Regions from separate parts of the Klebsiella sp. PL-2018 genome, predicted to be linked through region 2. Evidence: predicted binding sites of a transcription regulator. Region 2 holds the regulator's gene; the other holds the start of a gene.
What was found. Region 2 encodes CRP, which controls carbon source genes, mostly activating them, when cyclic AMP is high. Its sites were predicted from a motif close to ATGTGANNNNNNTCACAT; they were not measured.
Positions count from the first base shown of each region.

Region 1 (7,077 bases), 1.8 Mb from region 2:
CTACAGCGATTTCTGGACCGATCCGGGCAAGCAGTTCAAGCCGAAGGCCTGGGAGAAAATGGATTATCCGCAGCTGAAAACCACGATCCACGACTACACCCGCGACACGATTGCCCGCTTTAAGCAGGAGGGGGTGCTGCCGGATATGGTCCAGATCGGCAACGAGATCAACGGCGGTATGCTGTGGCCGGAGGGCAAAAGCTGGGGGCAGGGCGGCGGCGAGTTCGATCGCCTGGCGGGGCTGCTTAACGCCGCCATTGACGGCCTGAAGGAAAACCTCACCGGCGGCGAGCAGATTAAAATTATGCTTCATCTGGCCGAAGGCACGAAAAACGACACCTTCCGCTGGTGGTTTGATGAAATCAGCAAGCGCAACGTGCCTTACGACATCATTGGTCTGTCGATGTACACCTACTGGAATGGTCCGATTAGCGCGCTGAAAGCCAATATGGACGATATCAGCAAGCGCTATAACAAAGACGTGTTAGTGGTGGAAGCCGCTTATGCCTATACCCTGGAAAACTGCGACAACGCCGAAAATAGTTTCCAGGCGAAAGAGGAAAAGGATGGCGGTTATCCTGCCACCGTACAGGGGCAATATAATTATATTCACGACTTAATGCAGGCCGTTGCGGACGTACCGGACCACCGCGGTAAAGGTATTTTTTATTGGGAGCCGACGTGGATTGCCGTACCGGGAAATACCTGGGCGACGCCTGCCGGAATGAAATATATCCATGATGAATGGAAAGAGGGGAATGCCCGGGAAAATCAGGCGCTGTTTGATTGCCAGGGAAAAGCATTGCCGTCGATGAAGGTATTCAATTAATTATTCAGCTTTACACTTCAGGATGTTTATTATGAAAAAATTTGCGCCTTTGAGTCCGAAGGTCAATGCGCTATTGCATGGCGCCGACTATAACCCGGAGCAGTGGGAGAACTATCCCGATATTATCGATAAAGATATTGCCATGATGCAGCAGGCAAAATGTAATGTTATGTCGGTAGGGATATTTAGCTGGGCGAAACTTGAACCTCAGGAAGGCGTATTTGAGTTTGGCTGGTTGGACAGTATTCTGGATAAACTCTATGCCGCCGGCATTCATGTCTTTCTCGCGACCCCAAGCGGCGCGCGCCCGGCCTGGATGTCGCAGAAATATCCTCAGGTCCTGCGCGTCGGTCGCGATCGGGTGCCTGCGCTACACGGTGGACGTCATAATCACTGTATGTCGTCGCCGGTCTACCGTGATAAAACCCTGAAAATAAATTCCCTGCTGGCGGAGCGCTACTCGCAGCATCCGGCGGTGCTGGGCTGGCATATCTCCAATGAATACGGAGGAGAGTGCCACTGTAGCCTGTGCCAGGAGCGTTTCCGCGACTGGCTGAAAGCGCGCTATGAAACGCTGGATAACCTCAATCACGCCTGGTGGAGCACCTTCTGGAGCCACACCTACAGCGATTGGTCGCAGATCGAATCTCCGGCCCCGCAGGGGGAAGTCTCCATTCATGGTCTGAACCTGGACTGGCATCGCTTCAATACCGCTCAGGTGACGGACTTCTGCCGCCACGAAATTGCGCCGCTGAAAGCGGCGAATGCTGCGCTGCCGGTAACAACCAACTTTATGGAGTATTTCTACGATTACGACTACTGGCAGCTGGCGCAGGTGCTGGACTTTATCTCATGGGACAGCTACCCCATGTGGCACCGTGATAAAGATGAAACCACGCTGGCCTGCTACACCGCTATGTATCATGACATGATGCGCAGCCTGAAGGGCGGCAAACCGTTTGTGTTAATGGAATCCACCCCGAGCGCCACCAACTGGCAGCCGACCAGTAAGCTGAAGAAACCGGGAATGCATATTCTCTCTTCTCTGCAGGCGGTGGCGCACGGCGCGGATTCGGTGCAGTACTTCCAGTGGCGTAAGAGCCGCGGTTCGGTTGAGAAGTTTCATGGCGCGATTATCGATCATGTCGGTCATCTGGATACGCGCGTGGGTCGTGAAGTGACGGCGCTCGGCGAGATGTTAAGCCAGCTGCCGGGCGTCGTGGGCTGCCGGACGGATGCGAAAGTGGCGATTATCTTCGACCAGCAAAACCGCTGGGCGCTGGATGATGCACAGGGGCCGCGAAATCTCGGCATGGAGTATGAAAATACCGTCAACGAACATTACCGTCCGTTCTGGGAGCAGGGGATTGCGGTTGATGTTATCGATGCTGACGTTGACCTGAGCGCTTATCAACTGGTCATTGCGCCAATGCTGTATATGGTTCGTGAGGGATTTGCCGAACGCGCCGAAGCGTTTGTGGCTAACGGTGGTCATTTAGTTACAACATACTGGACGGGTATTGTTAACGAATCCGACCTTTGCCATCTCGGCGGTTTCCCGGGCCCGCTGCGTAAACTGCTGGGCATTTGGGCGGAAGAGATTGACTGCCTGAACGACGGCGAACGCAACCTGGTACAGGGGCTGGCGGGCAATGAAGGGGGCCTGCAGGGACCGTATCAGGTACGCCATCTGTGTGAACTGATCCATGCCGAAACGGCGCAGCCGCTGGCGACCTACCGCGATGATTTTTACGCGGGAAGACCGGCGGTTACCGTCAATCACGTGGGTAAAGGTAAGGCCTGGCACGTCGCTTCGCGCAACGATCTGGCTTTCCAGCGGGACTTCTTCACCGCCATAAGTAAAGAGCTGTCGCTGCCGCGTGCGGTGGCAGCCGATTTCCCGCCGGGCGTGGTGGCGACCGCACGGACGGACGGTGAGACCACCTACGTGTTCCTGCAAAACTACAGCGCGCAGCAGCAGCAGGTGACCTTACCGCAGGGCTATCAGGACAGCCTCACCGGCGCGGCACTGAACGCGCCGTTGACCTTAAAAGCGTGGGATTGCCGCATTCTCAGCCGTCACGCGTAATTTTTCTCTATCCACGCCTGCTCGCAAGAGCAGGCGTTTTTTTATCTGCTTATCAGGAGTCTATTATGGTGAGTTTAAAATCCTTTCTGAATTATTTCTCCCAGTCTCGTCCGGCGGTAACGTTAAGCCCGGCGGAACAACAACAGATTGAACGTTTAATTCAGGCTTTTGGCGGCGAGGCGAATATTGTCAACGTTGACGCCTGTATCACCCGCTTACGCGTCACGGTGAATAATCTGTCGATTGTTGACTCTCAGGCGCTACAGCAGCAGGGAGCGCTTGGCGTTATTATCCTTGGGCAGCAGGTGCATGCTATTTTCGGTAAACAGTCGGATGCTTTGCGTCAATTACTTGACGAACACTTTGCCAGCCGTAAATAAAATAAAACGGGATAACGCAATAATGAGTTATCCCGAAAAGAAAACAAAGCATTCAATGGCAATAATGATTACCGGAGGGTAATTAACGACCTTACAGCTGGAGATAAAACAGTTAAATGACGACTACCACCAGGCCTCGACCTGTACACCAAAGTTCCACGTATTATTGGCAGTTTGATCTTCGAACGGTTTACCGTTTTCAGAGTCATTCAGATACGAAGCGAAAATGCGCAGTTCCGGGCGAGACATAAAGTCAGGGCCATCGGCCAGGCCCAGCGCGATGGTATATTTCTCACCGGCCTGCTTATAATCAGTATTGTTCTTGTAGCTATCTTTTTGGTAAAAGCCGCCCACTTCGCCAATCAGGCGCACGTATTCGGTGAACTGATACTGCCCACGAGCCACCAGCGACAGCATGCGCGTTTTATCCGTGTAATCGGTGATGTTGTCCGCGGAGCCCCAGGTGAGAACGTGGTTAATGGAGAACTTTTCGGTAATCGGAATTAAACCGGTATTAATCACGCGGTATCCGGTGGCGTCATTGACGTAGTTCCACATGTCGTACCAGCCGCCGCCCTGGGAAACCATGTTCTGCGCCAGCCCTTTGTTGGCGTACTGCAGCACCGTTTTGTTGTAACCACCCAGCATATCCTGGCTGATTTCACCGGTCAGCATGACGCCGTTTTCAGCATCGTATAGACCACCGTAGGAGTCCTGCTTTTTAGTGGTATTCGGCATCGCGTAGTCGATACCAAATTCGGTCCACGAACCGGCCCACGGCTTCCAGCCTGCGTAGCGCAGGTCGAGGTAGTTAATGTTGACGTTGCTATCGCCATCGACGCGGTAGTCGACGTCATTGGCATCTCCGCGGATCCAGGCAAATGAAACGGCCCCCGGGCCGAGCGTATAGTTTTCGATCCCGGCACCGGATCCGGAAATGTTCCAGTATTTGGTATCAATGATGTGGAGATCGTGGCGCTGGTAGTAGCGTTTACCGCCCCAAATGACCGCGTTCGGATCGCCGGGGACTAGCCCTTTGATTTGTAGGTTGAGCTGGCGCAGGCCGAATTGGGCATCATCATCGAGCGTGGTTTCGTTATCGTTAGAACCGTCAGAGACCATGCTGACCATGCTATCAAGATAGAAGCTAACGTCATTCTTCTTATAGACCTCTGATCCCAGCTCCAGCTCGCCGTAGGTATCGGACTCATTACCCAGACGGCCAATTTTGTTTTTTTGCCATTCGGCCTGACTACCGTCGCCGGAGACCCCAACCCCGGCGCGCATATAGCCATGAAAATCGATACCCGGAAGCGTGGCGGAAGCAGCAAACACGGATGGTGAAATCAGCGCAGCGGCCAACGCAGCGGAGAGTGTGCGCAGCGTAGTGTTCATGTCTATCCTCTTATTGTTTTGTATTACGTTCACATAACCGATGTCATAAAATGCCTAAACCCGAATTCAGGCAATTAAATGATCGCTATAGTGTGATTAACTGCAAATAAATTGGCGGGTTTTGTTACGACTAGTGAGTCCATTCACAATTTGTTGTATTGTGAGCGTAATACTTTTTGTGATAATTGTGGTTCGGGGGACGCGGCGATGAGCGTTTTTTCACATTGCCCCTGTTACAATCCAGGGATAACAACATAAGGAACCGGACTATGAAGTCTAAAAGCGCGACCTTAGAAGACGTTGCTCGCCATGCGGGCGTCTCCTATCAGACCGTGTCCAGGGTACTCAATAAATCTGCTAATGTATCCAAAGCCACACGCAGCAAGGTGGAGAAATCCATTGAGGAGCTGCGCTATGTCCCAAACCGCCTGGCGCAGCAGCTGGTAGGAAAGCAAAGCCGCACCGTGGGCCTGGTCACCATCTCCCTCGCATTGCACGCGCCTTCTCAGGTGGCTGCTGCGGTAAAACGCTATGCGAATGTGGAAGGCTATCAGGTGCTCATCTCCATGATCGATGAGAGCGTCAACCAAAGTATTCAAGATTCCATTAATGAACTTAAGTCTCAGCTGGTAGATAAGGTCATCATCAACGTGCCGCTGGAGACTGAACTGGCTCAAAAAATTGCCGCTGATAACGATGATATCGTCTGTCTTTTTTTAGATGTTGACCCCTACAGCTCCGTGTTTAACGTTTCGTTTAACCCGGCTGACGGCACCCGGGCCAGCGTCAAATATCTCTATGAAATGGGGCATCGGGAGATCGCGCTGCTAGCCGGCCCGGAAAGCTCGGTATCGGCCAAACTGCGTCTGAAAAGCTGGATTGAGACCCTTGAGGGATATGGCCTGCAGCCGGTCACGGTGATTCGCGGTAACTGGGATGCGCAGAGCGGCTATGCCGGCGCGCTGCAAATGCTGCGGGAGACGCCAAACTTTACCGCCGTTCTGGTGGGTAACGATCAGATGGCGCTGGGCGTACTGAGCGCGTTTCACCAACATCAGGTGCCGATTCCGGGGGAAAAATCGGTTATTGGTTATGATGACACCTATGAGAGTTCGTTCTTTTACCCGGCGCTCACCACCGTTTCGCTGGATCTTGATTTACAAGGAAAAGAGGCCGTCCGGCGCCTTCTCGATAGCGGCGATCGCGAGACATCTCATACTTCCTCTATCCTTCCGGCTCGTCTGGTCGTGCGCCACTCTACCGGACCGAAAACGGAGCCGGGCAAAAACCTGCAGTCTATTGCCGAACAGCTCAGAGCGCTGGCGCATCAGCTTAATCCTTAATCCGCAACGGGCGGCCTGCGCCGCCCTTTAGCCCCTTCCATTCTCAGGGTTGATCTTTGTATTCACCCGGCGTACCATGAATGTTATGTTATAACGTAATGATTGAGGTCGCTATGAAACCCAATATTCATCCGCATTATCGTACGGTGGTTTTTCACGATACCAGCGCCAACGAATACTTCAAAGTCGGATCAACGATCCGTACCGAGCGCGAAATTGAGCTGGAAGGCGAGACGTATCCCTACGTAACGCTCGATGTCTCCTCCAAATCGCATCCGTATTACACCGGCAAACAGAAGGCCTTCAACAATGAAGGCAGCACCGCGCGTTTCCGCCAGCGCTTCGGCGGTTTTATTGATGCGAAAAGGAGTAAATAATGCAGGTGCTCAACTCATTGCGTAGCGCGAAACAGCGCCACCCGGATTGCCAGATCGTCAAGCGTAAAGGGCGGCTGTACGTTATCTGCAAAAGTAATCCTCGCTTTAAGGCCGTCCAGGGGCGCAAGAAGAGACGTTAACGGAAGCTCTCCAGCGTTCGTAACTGCCGGCCGTCGGCGCTAAAGTTGTCGGCGGCCAGCCACTGCTGCATTGCCTTGTCAATCTGCGGCCACTCGGAATCGATAATCGAAAACCAGTCGGTATCGCGGTTGTGGCCCTTTATCACCAGCGCCTGACGAAAACGCCCCTCATACTGAAATCCCAGCCGCAGCGCCGCCCGGCGTGAAGGCTCGTTCAAACTGTTGCATTTCCACTCGTAGCGACGATAGCCGAGCGTTGCAAAAATATAATGCATCAGCAGCCATTGGGCCTCGGTGGCCATCGCCGTCCGGCTTAGTAAAGGCGAGAAGTGAACGTGGCCGACTTCAACAACGCCATTTTTAGCATCGATTCTCATCAGCGCCAGTGAGCCAACGGGCTGGTCTGTCCGTTGATCTATCACGGCAAAGTGAATGGGATCGGCCTGCCCGGAAACGTGCTCTATCCACGCGCGGTATTCCTCTACGCTGTTATCCGGCTCACGCAGCAGCCACGTCCAGCTTCG
Region 1 is NZ_CP077673.1:1,374,678-1,381,754, forward strand. It holds gene MKleb_RS06420 (glycoside hydrolase family 53 protein) at 1-829, shown strand, start outside; gene MKleb_RS06425 (beta-galactosidase) at 861-2,918, shown strand; gene MKleb_RS06430 (glucose PTS transporter subunit EIIB) at 2,984-3,298, shown strand; gene MKleb_RS06435 (maltoporin) at 3,422-4,693, opposite strand; gene MKleb_RS06440 (LacI family DNA-binding transcriptional regulator) at 4,963-6,036, shown strand; gene MKleb_RS06445 (type B 50S ribosomal protein L31) at 6,150-6,413, shown strand; gene ykgO (type B 50S ribosomal protein L36) at 6,413-6,553, shown strand; gene MKleb_RS06455 (GNAT family N-acetyltransferase) at 6,550-7,077, opposite strand, start outside.
Region 1: MKleb_RS06435 (maltoporin) is a predicted target of CRP. The motif match lies at 4,784-4,801, and genes of this name have one in related genera.

Region 2 (7,077 bases):
GCTGCTCCATCGTACTGAGCGGGCCGCGAGGAACCTCCGCATCCTGCGCCTCCATAATGTTCACATCCCCCGCGCTGCCCGGCCCGTCGGAATCCAGCCGCTGCTGGCAGCGCTGGAGCGCAATCTCGCAGGATTCCAGATAACGCTGCGCCAGATCCGGCGTCAGCATATTGTGCTCGCGCGCCAGAGTGGTCATCGCGTTAATATGCTCGACAATAAACTGGCTGTGGGTCACCCACAGCTTCATGTCTTCCAGATAGTGCGAGTTAAAGCCGGGTTCCTGCATCGCCTGATTCAGCGAGTTAAACAGCGCGTTATGCGCCTGATTAACGCGCATGCGCTGGTAGGCCAGCGCCGGGGCCTGATGATCGTCGCTGAGGATCAGCCTGATCGCTTCCTGATCGGCTTCCAGCGCATCGTGGGCATTTTTGCGCAGCAGCCCGCTTTGCCACTGTGGCCATAGCCAGACCATTCCGCCGAAGGCGATCAGACAGCCAATCAGCGTATCAATCAGTCTGGCGATGATAAACTGCTCGCCGTTCAGGGTGAGCAGCTGCAGAGTGTACACCGCCGTCACCGTAAACCCGACCATCGCCCAGCCGTAGTGCTTGCGGATAATCAGATAGCTTAACAGCGTGATGAACAGCATCGCGGTCAGCGTATAGCCTTCAGGAACGTGAAAGTGCAGCGTGAGCCCGGCAATGACCAGTCCCGCAATGGTTCCGGCAGCCCGATGGACGATACGTACCCGGGTTGCGCCGTAGCCGTTTTGCGTCACGAACAGCACGGTCATCAGGATCCAGTAGGGCTTAGGCAGATGCAGCGCGCTGCCCATCAGGCTGGCGACGCTCAGCATCACGCTGATACGCGCCGCGTTTCGTAACGCCGGCGACTTAAGCGACAGATAGTTTTTCAACGCGGGCAGCAGCGGCAGGCGGCGGGTTTTATCCGCCATCAGGTTACGCGCGTATAGCGGGCGCTGGGTGCGCAGAACCCTGGCAATGCGGCTGAAGTGCCAGGCGCAGAACTGGCCAACCGGATTATCCGGATGCTGCCAGGCGATTTTTTCCAGCGCGCCGATCTGTTTATCCATCTGAAAGCGCTGAGGATAACGGTGGTAGAGGAGATCGTCCGCCAGCTCCCGCAGGCGGGCGGCAACGGTTTGCGCGTTCCAGCGAATCACCGCTTCCGCGTGGCTGCGCTCCACCAGTTTCTGCACCTCTTCCGGCTGATGAAGACTGACGGAAATATGTTCCTGAAGGTCCAGTCCAACCTGGAAAGCGCGCAGCAGGCGTTTGTGATCGCTGCGCTGGTTAGCCGCCAGCATATGCATCTGCTGATAGCACTGGGTAATCAGATCCACCACCTTCTGCTGGCGGTTGAGCAGCGGCGGCAGCGATGTGGCGGGGTCCGTATGCTGGGTAAGCAGACTGTATTTGGCCTCGCAGTAGTTGGCCAGCTCCCGGTAGAGCAGGCTTAATGATTCGCGCAGCGGCTGTTCGCGCCACAGCCAAAACCAGAACCAGTTAAACACGCCATACCATAAGGTGCCCATGGCGTAGATTAACAGCGGCTCCCAGATCGGCATATTGCCAGCGAGACTGAGGGTAAAAATAGCCGCGATAAGCGAGGCGGGCAGCAGCCGAGCGTGCAGGGAGCTGATTTCGGCGGTGACGCCGAGGATGAGCGCCAGACCCGTGAGGATCAGCGGCAAAGGGATGTCTCGCTGCAGAAGGAGCTGAACGATCAGGCTACAGCCGGCAAACAGGCTGCCGCCGATAATCAGGCGTTTAAAGAAGCGTTTATGCGGCGTATCCAGCCCGGCAACGTTGCAGCAGGCGGGAACTAGAGAAAACAGCAGCCCCTGCTGGAGATGACCGAGCAGAAGCCCAATCGCAACCGGCAGACACAACACCAGCGTTTGCCGCAGTGCATAGTTGACTTCCGGGTGGTAAATCAGCCTGCGCCACATGAGGGGAAAACAAAAACGGCGTATTGTTAGGCAATACGCCGTTTTACCGACTTAACGGGTACCGTAGACGACGATAGTTTTACCGTGCGCGGAGATCAGGTTTTGATCTTCCAGCATTTTCAGGATGCGGCCAACGGTCTCGCGGGAGCATCCGACGATCTGACCAATTTCCTGGCGGGTAATTTTAATTTGCATACCGTCCGGGTGGGTCATCGCATCCGGCTGTTTAGCCAGGTTCAGCAGCGTCTGAGCGATACGACCGGTAACGTCAAGGAAGGCGAGGTTGCCGACTTTCTCAGACGTGACCTGCAGACGACGAGCCATCTGCGAAGAGAGACGCATCAGGATGTCCGGGTTAACCTGGATCAGCTGACGGAACTTTTTGTAGGAGATTTCGGCCACTTCACATGCGGTTTTCGCACGTACCCAAGCGCTACGCTCCTGGCCTTCTTCAAACAAGCCTAATTCACCGATGAAATCGCCCTGATTAAGGTAAGAGAGGATCATCTCTTTACCTTCTTCATCCTTGATGAGTACAGCCACGGAGCCTTTAACGATGTAGTACAACGTTTCTGCTTTCTCACCCTGGTGGATCAGCGTGCTCTTTGATGGGTACTTATGAATGTGGCAATGAGACAAGAACCATTCAAGGGTAGGGTCTGTTTGCGGTTTGCCAAGCACCATGCGCGGTTATCCTCTGTTATAAGCTATCTCCGGGTGCCGACACTACACGGCATCCGGGCATGCAATCGTATTGAATCCCTATACCTGGGAATCCGGCTGAAATTTTTCTGCAGCCTGTAATGTGAAGTCCTCTGCATACATGCAGTACATCAATGTATTACTGTAGCATCCAGATTGTTTTAGCATAGCTTTCGCCGCATGTCTCCTGGTGTCTCGCTTCAGCATGACCCAGGTCGCCTTCCGTTGCTAGAATTGTTATGTACGCGTAATCTGTCAGGAAAATTACAGCCCTGGAGTTAAATTTATGCAAGCGCGAGTGAAGTGGGTTGAAGGGTTAACCTTCATCGGTGAGTCGGCTTCTGGTCACCAGATTCTGATGGACGGCAATTCCGGGGATAAAGCGCCTAGCCCAATGGAAATGGTACTGATGGCGGCAGGCGGATGCAGCGCGATTGATGTGGTTTCCATATTGCAGAAGGGCCGCCAGAACGTCACCAACTGCGAAGTTAAGCTGACCTCGGAGCGCCGCGAAGAGGCGCCGCGTCTGTTTACCCATATCAATCTGCATTTTATCGTGACCGGTAAAGAACTGAAGGACGCTGCCGTGTCTCGCGCGGTCGACCTGTCGGCGGAAAAGTATTGTTCCGTCGCGCTGATGCTTGAGAAAGCGGTAAACATTACCCACTCTTATGAAGTGATCGAAGGGTAAGCCGAATGCGCCCCGGCCGGCAATCGCGCCACCGGGGTTCTGGCTACTCGCTGATTTTCCTGCCTTCCATCAGCCGCTCAACCAGCGGCGCCATAATCAGTTCCATCGCCAGCCCCATTTTCCCGCCCGGTACCACCAGGGTATTCATATGCGAAATAAACGAGCCCTGCAGCATCGCCAGTAGCCAGGGGAAATCGATATTTTTTAGATTACGGAAATGGATAACGACAAAACTTTCATCCAGTGAAGGAATGGCTTTGGCCGCAAACGGGTTGGACGTATCCACCGTCGGTACGCGCTGAAAGTTGAGGTGGGTGCGTGAAAACTGCGGGGTGATAAAGTTGATGTAATCTTCCATCGAGCGGACCACGGAATCCATGACCGCCTCACGAGAGTGTCCGCGCTCGCTGGTGTCGCGGATAAGCTTCTGGATCCACTCAAGATTGACGATGGGCACCACGCCGACCAGCAGGTCGACATGGTTTGCTACGTTATGCTGTGGCGTCACAACGCCGCCGTGCAGGCCTTCATAAAACAGGACGTCAGTCGGTTCCGGCAGCGGCTGCCAGGGCGTGAAGGTCCCCGGAACCTGATTCCACGGCACGGCCTCGTCATAGGTATGTAAATATTTGCGCGACTGGCCTTTGCCGCTTTGCCCATATTCGGCGAACGTGTGTTCCAGCAGGCCGAAGTCGTTAGCCTCGGGGCCAAAGTAGCTGATATGTTTGCCCTGATCGCGTGCTTTACGGATCGCCATGTCCATTTCCGGACGGGTATAGCGGTGAAAGCTATCGCCTTCAACTTCGGCGGCGTGCAGATTAAGCTGGGCGAAAATTTTGCGAAAAGCGAGGCTGGTGGTCGTGGTTCCCGCGCCGCTGGAGCCCGTGACGGCAATCACCGGATGTTTGGCAGACATAACAACTCCCAGAGTAAACGATAGTGTGTGCCGCCTTAGCCGTGAAACTGCTTGCGGGGCATGATATTCACCGTTTCGTGCAGTTCTGACCACACCAGCACGGCTTCTCCGCTTTTCAACTGCTGTTTAACATCCGCGACTTTATCCGTCAGCGAACGTTCATGTTCACCATAATCGGTGCCTTCACGTAATACAAAACTTTCGATCAGGTTATCCAGCGTTTCGGGATCGAGATCTTGCCAGGGAATGATCATATTTGCGCTCCTAGCCAACGGGTTAGCCAATCCGGGATGCGTTTTTCAAGCCACATTTCAGGCTTACGCAGCGTGCCGCCGACGAAGCCAACGTGCCCGCCGTGCTCCGTGAGCTGATATTCGACATTCGCCGGCAGCTGCTCCTGCGGGGGAATCGAGTGGTGATCCATAAAGGGATCGTCCTTCGCGTGAATAATCAGCGTGGGCTTAGTGATATCGCTCAGGCGCGGCATGGCGCTACACTGGCGATAGTAGTCCAGCGCATCGGCAAAACCGTGGATCCTGGCCGTAATGCAATCGTCAAACTCGCGGATACGGCGCATGCTTTTTAGCTGGCGTAAATCGACGGGCAGAGAGCCGGGATAGGCTTTTAGCTTACGCGCGGCGTTGGCTTTCAGCAGGTTGAGCAGGTAGCGCTGATAAACGCGGGAGAAACCTTTGTCCATATGATAGCTACAGGCTTCCAGCATAAACGGCGCCGAGACGATAACCGCGGCATCAACGGGAATAGCGTCGCCTTCTTTTGCCAGCAGGCAGCCCAGCATATTGCCCCCGAGCGAATATCCCACCGCGGCGGTGGGGACCGTGCCGTACTCGCGCTGGAGCCAGCGCAGAAACCAGGAGCCGTCTTCCGTTTCGCCCGAGTGGTAGATGCGGTTATTCCGGTTGGGTTCGCCGCTACAGCCGCGAAAGTGCATTACCACGCCCAGCCAGCCGCGCTGCATTGCCGCATGGATAAGTCCGTGTGCGTAAGGGCTGTGTAGGCTCCCCTCCAGGCCATGAAATACCACCAGACGAGGTTTATGGCGCGCCTGAGAAGGGTCTTCACTCCATGCCAGATCGACAAAATCGCCGTCCGGCAATTCCAGACGCTGCCAGTGGGGAGTAAAGCGGAGTTTGCGACGGATTAGCCGCGGCAACATGGTTTGCAAATGACGATTGCCTACGCCGCGCATCGGATGAAACTGCTGCGAGTCGTCTTCAGGGGGCGTCATTTCTGTAGGAGTGATATCAACCATAGCACCAGAGCAATAAATAATCTTTATAACATACTATACCGCGCATGAAGTGCGCAGGTTAGCCCATATGTGGCCTTGCGGCTAATCGGCCAGCAGGTTACGTGAAAAGAGATGAAAATCGACGCCGGGTTTACGCCGCCATAGCCGCGCTTTCCGCGCGCCGGTTGCCGCTGTTTCACCGGTCTCTTCAAACATTCCGGAGGCTTCGAAGCGGCGAATCAGGCTTTTGCGTTGAATCGGCTGACCAAGGATGATTTCCGTGGCTTCCAGCAGCTGACCATGGGTAAAGGTCTCCGGCAGACAGTAAACCGGCAGTAAAGAGTACATCGTTTTTTGGCGTAAGCGATGCAGACCGGCGTCGATAATCGTTTGATGATCGAAAGCCAGCGAATAGCTATCCAGCTGCGCCACCGGCACCCAGCGGGCATCGCTGACGCTGGCGATATGCGGCTGACACTCTACCCACGAGATTAACGCAAACCAGGCGATAGTCAGGCTCCAGCCGCGCGGATCGCGATCCGGCCCGGAGAAGGTGTCGAGCTGCTCCAGCCATGACGGTGAAATCCCGGTTTTTTCCGTGAGCTTACGTAGCGCCGTGGCGCGGGTTGAATCATCGTGCGCCAGATCGATAAAGCCGCCGGGTAGCCCCCACGCCCCCTGCTGCGGTGGATTAGCGCGCTCAACCAGCAGAACGCACAGCGCCCCTTCATGCAGGGTAAACAGGACGCTATCGACGGTCACCAGCGGCGAGGGAAAGCGGCTGGCATCGTATTGGCTGAGGTATTCGGCATCGTTGGTCATAGAGCGCTCGCAGCGGAAAAGAACGCTGACAAGTGTACCAGCCCCTTCCTGAGCAGCAAGCCTACATTTTTATTATTGTTTTTCAACTGCTTAATTCACATCTCCGCTTAAATGACATTTAACGCTTGCACAATATGTGTCTTAGGGACATTATTGATTGTGTCTTAGGGACATAATTTAATGAGCGGAGGTCATCATGAGCGAAAAATTTACCCTGGAACTGGATGATGAGGCGTTTACGCTTGCCAGCGGCGTCTTTCCCGATGGCGCTGTGTGGCTGAAGGTGACCAATCCACTACCGCCTTCTGCCCGTCTGATGCGCATCCGGGCGGTTGCTCTGCGCGACATGAACGATTTTATGCTGCTGGCGCAGCTGGTGGAGGCCGTGCGTCATGTTACCGACGTGACGTTTAGCCATCTGGAACTGCCGTGGCTGCCGTGGGCGCGTCAGGATCGTCATATGGTGCCGGGAGACAGCTTCGCGCTGAAGGTCTTTGCCAGGCAGCTTAATACCCTTGGCTTTGACAAAGTCGTGGTGCTTGACCCGCACAGCGATGCCGCAGCGGCGGCAGTCAATAATATGGTCGCGGTGGCTCAACAGCACTGTCTTCTGCAGAGCGCCGGTCTGCGTCAGGCTATTGCTGCCGGGGAGCTGATGCTGGTGGCGCCGGATGCCGGCGCGCTAAAGAAGATTCATCCTGTGGCTAAAGCCTGCGGTGCCG
Region 2 is NZ_CP077673.1:5,385,729-5,392,805, reverse strand. It holds gene MKleb_RS25550 (YccS/YhfK family putative transporter) at 1-1,972, opposite strand, end outside; gene crp (cAMP-activated global transcriptional regulator CRP) at 2,024-2,656, opposite strand; gene MKleb_RS25540 (OsmC family protein) at 2,961-3,365, shown strand; gene MKleb_RS25535 (phosphoribulokinase) at 3,409-4,281, opposite strand; gene MKleb_RS25530 (YheU family protein) at 4,317-4,535, opposite strand; gene MKleb_RS25525 (hydrolase) at 4,532-5,491, opposite strand; gene MKleb_RS25520 (NUDIX hydrolase) at 5,636-6,355, opposite strand; gene prs (ribose-phosphate diphosphokinase) at 6,552-7,077, shown strand, end outside.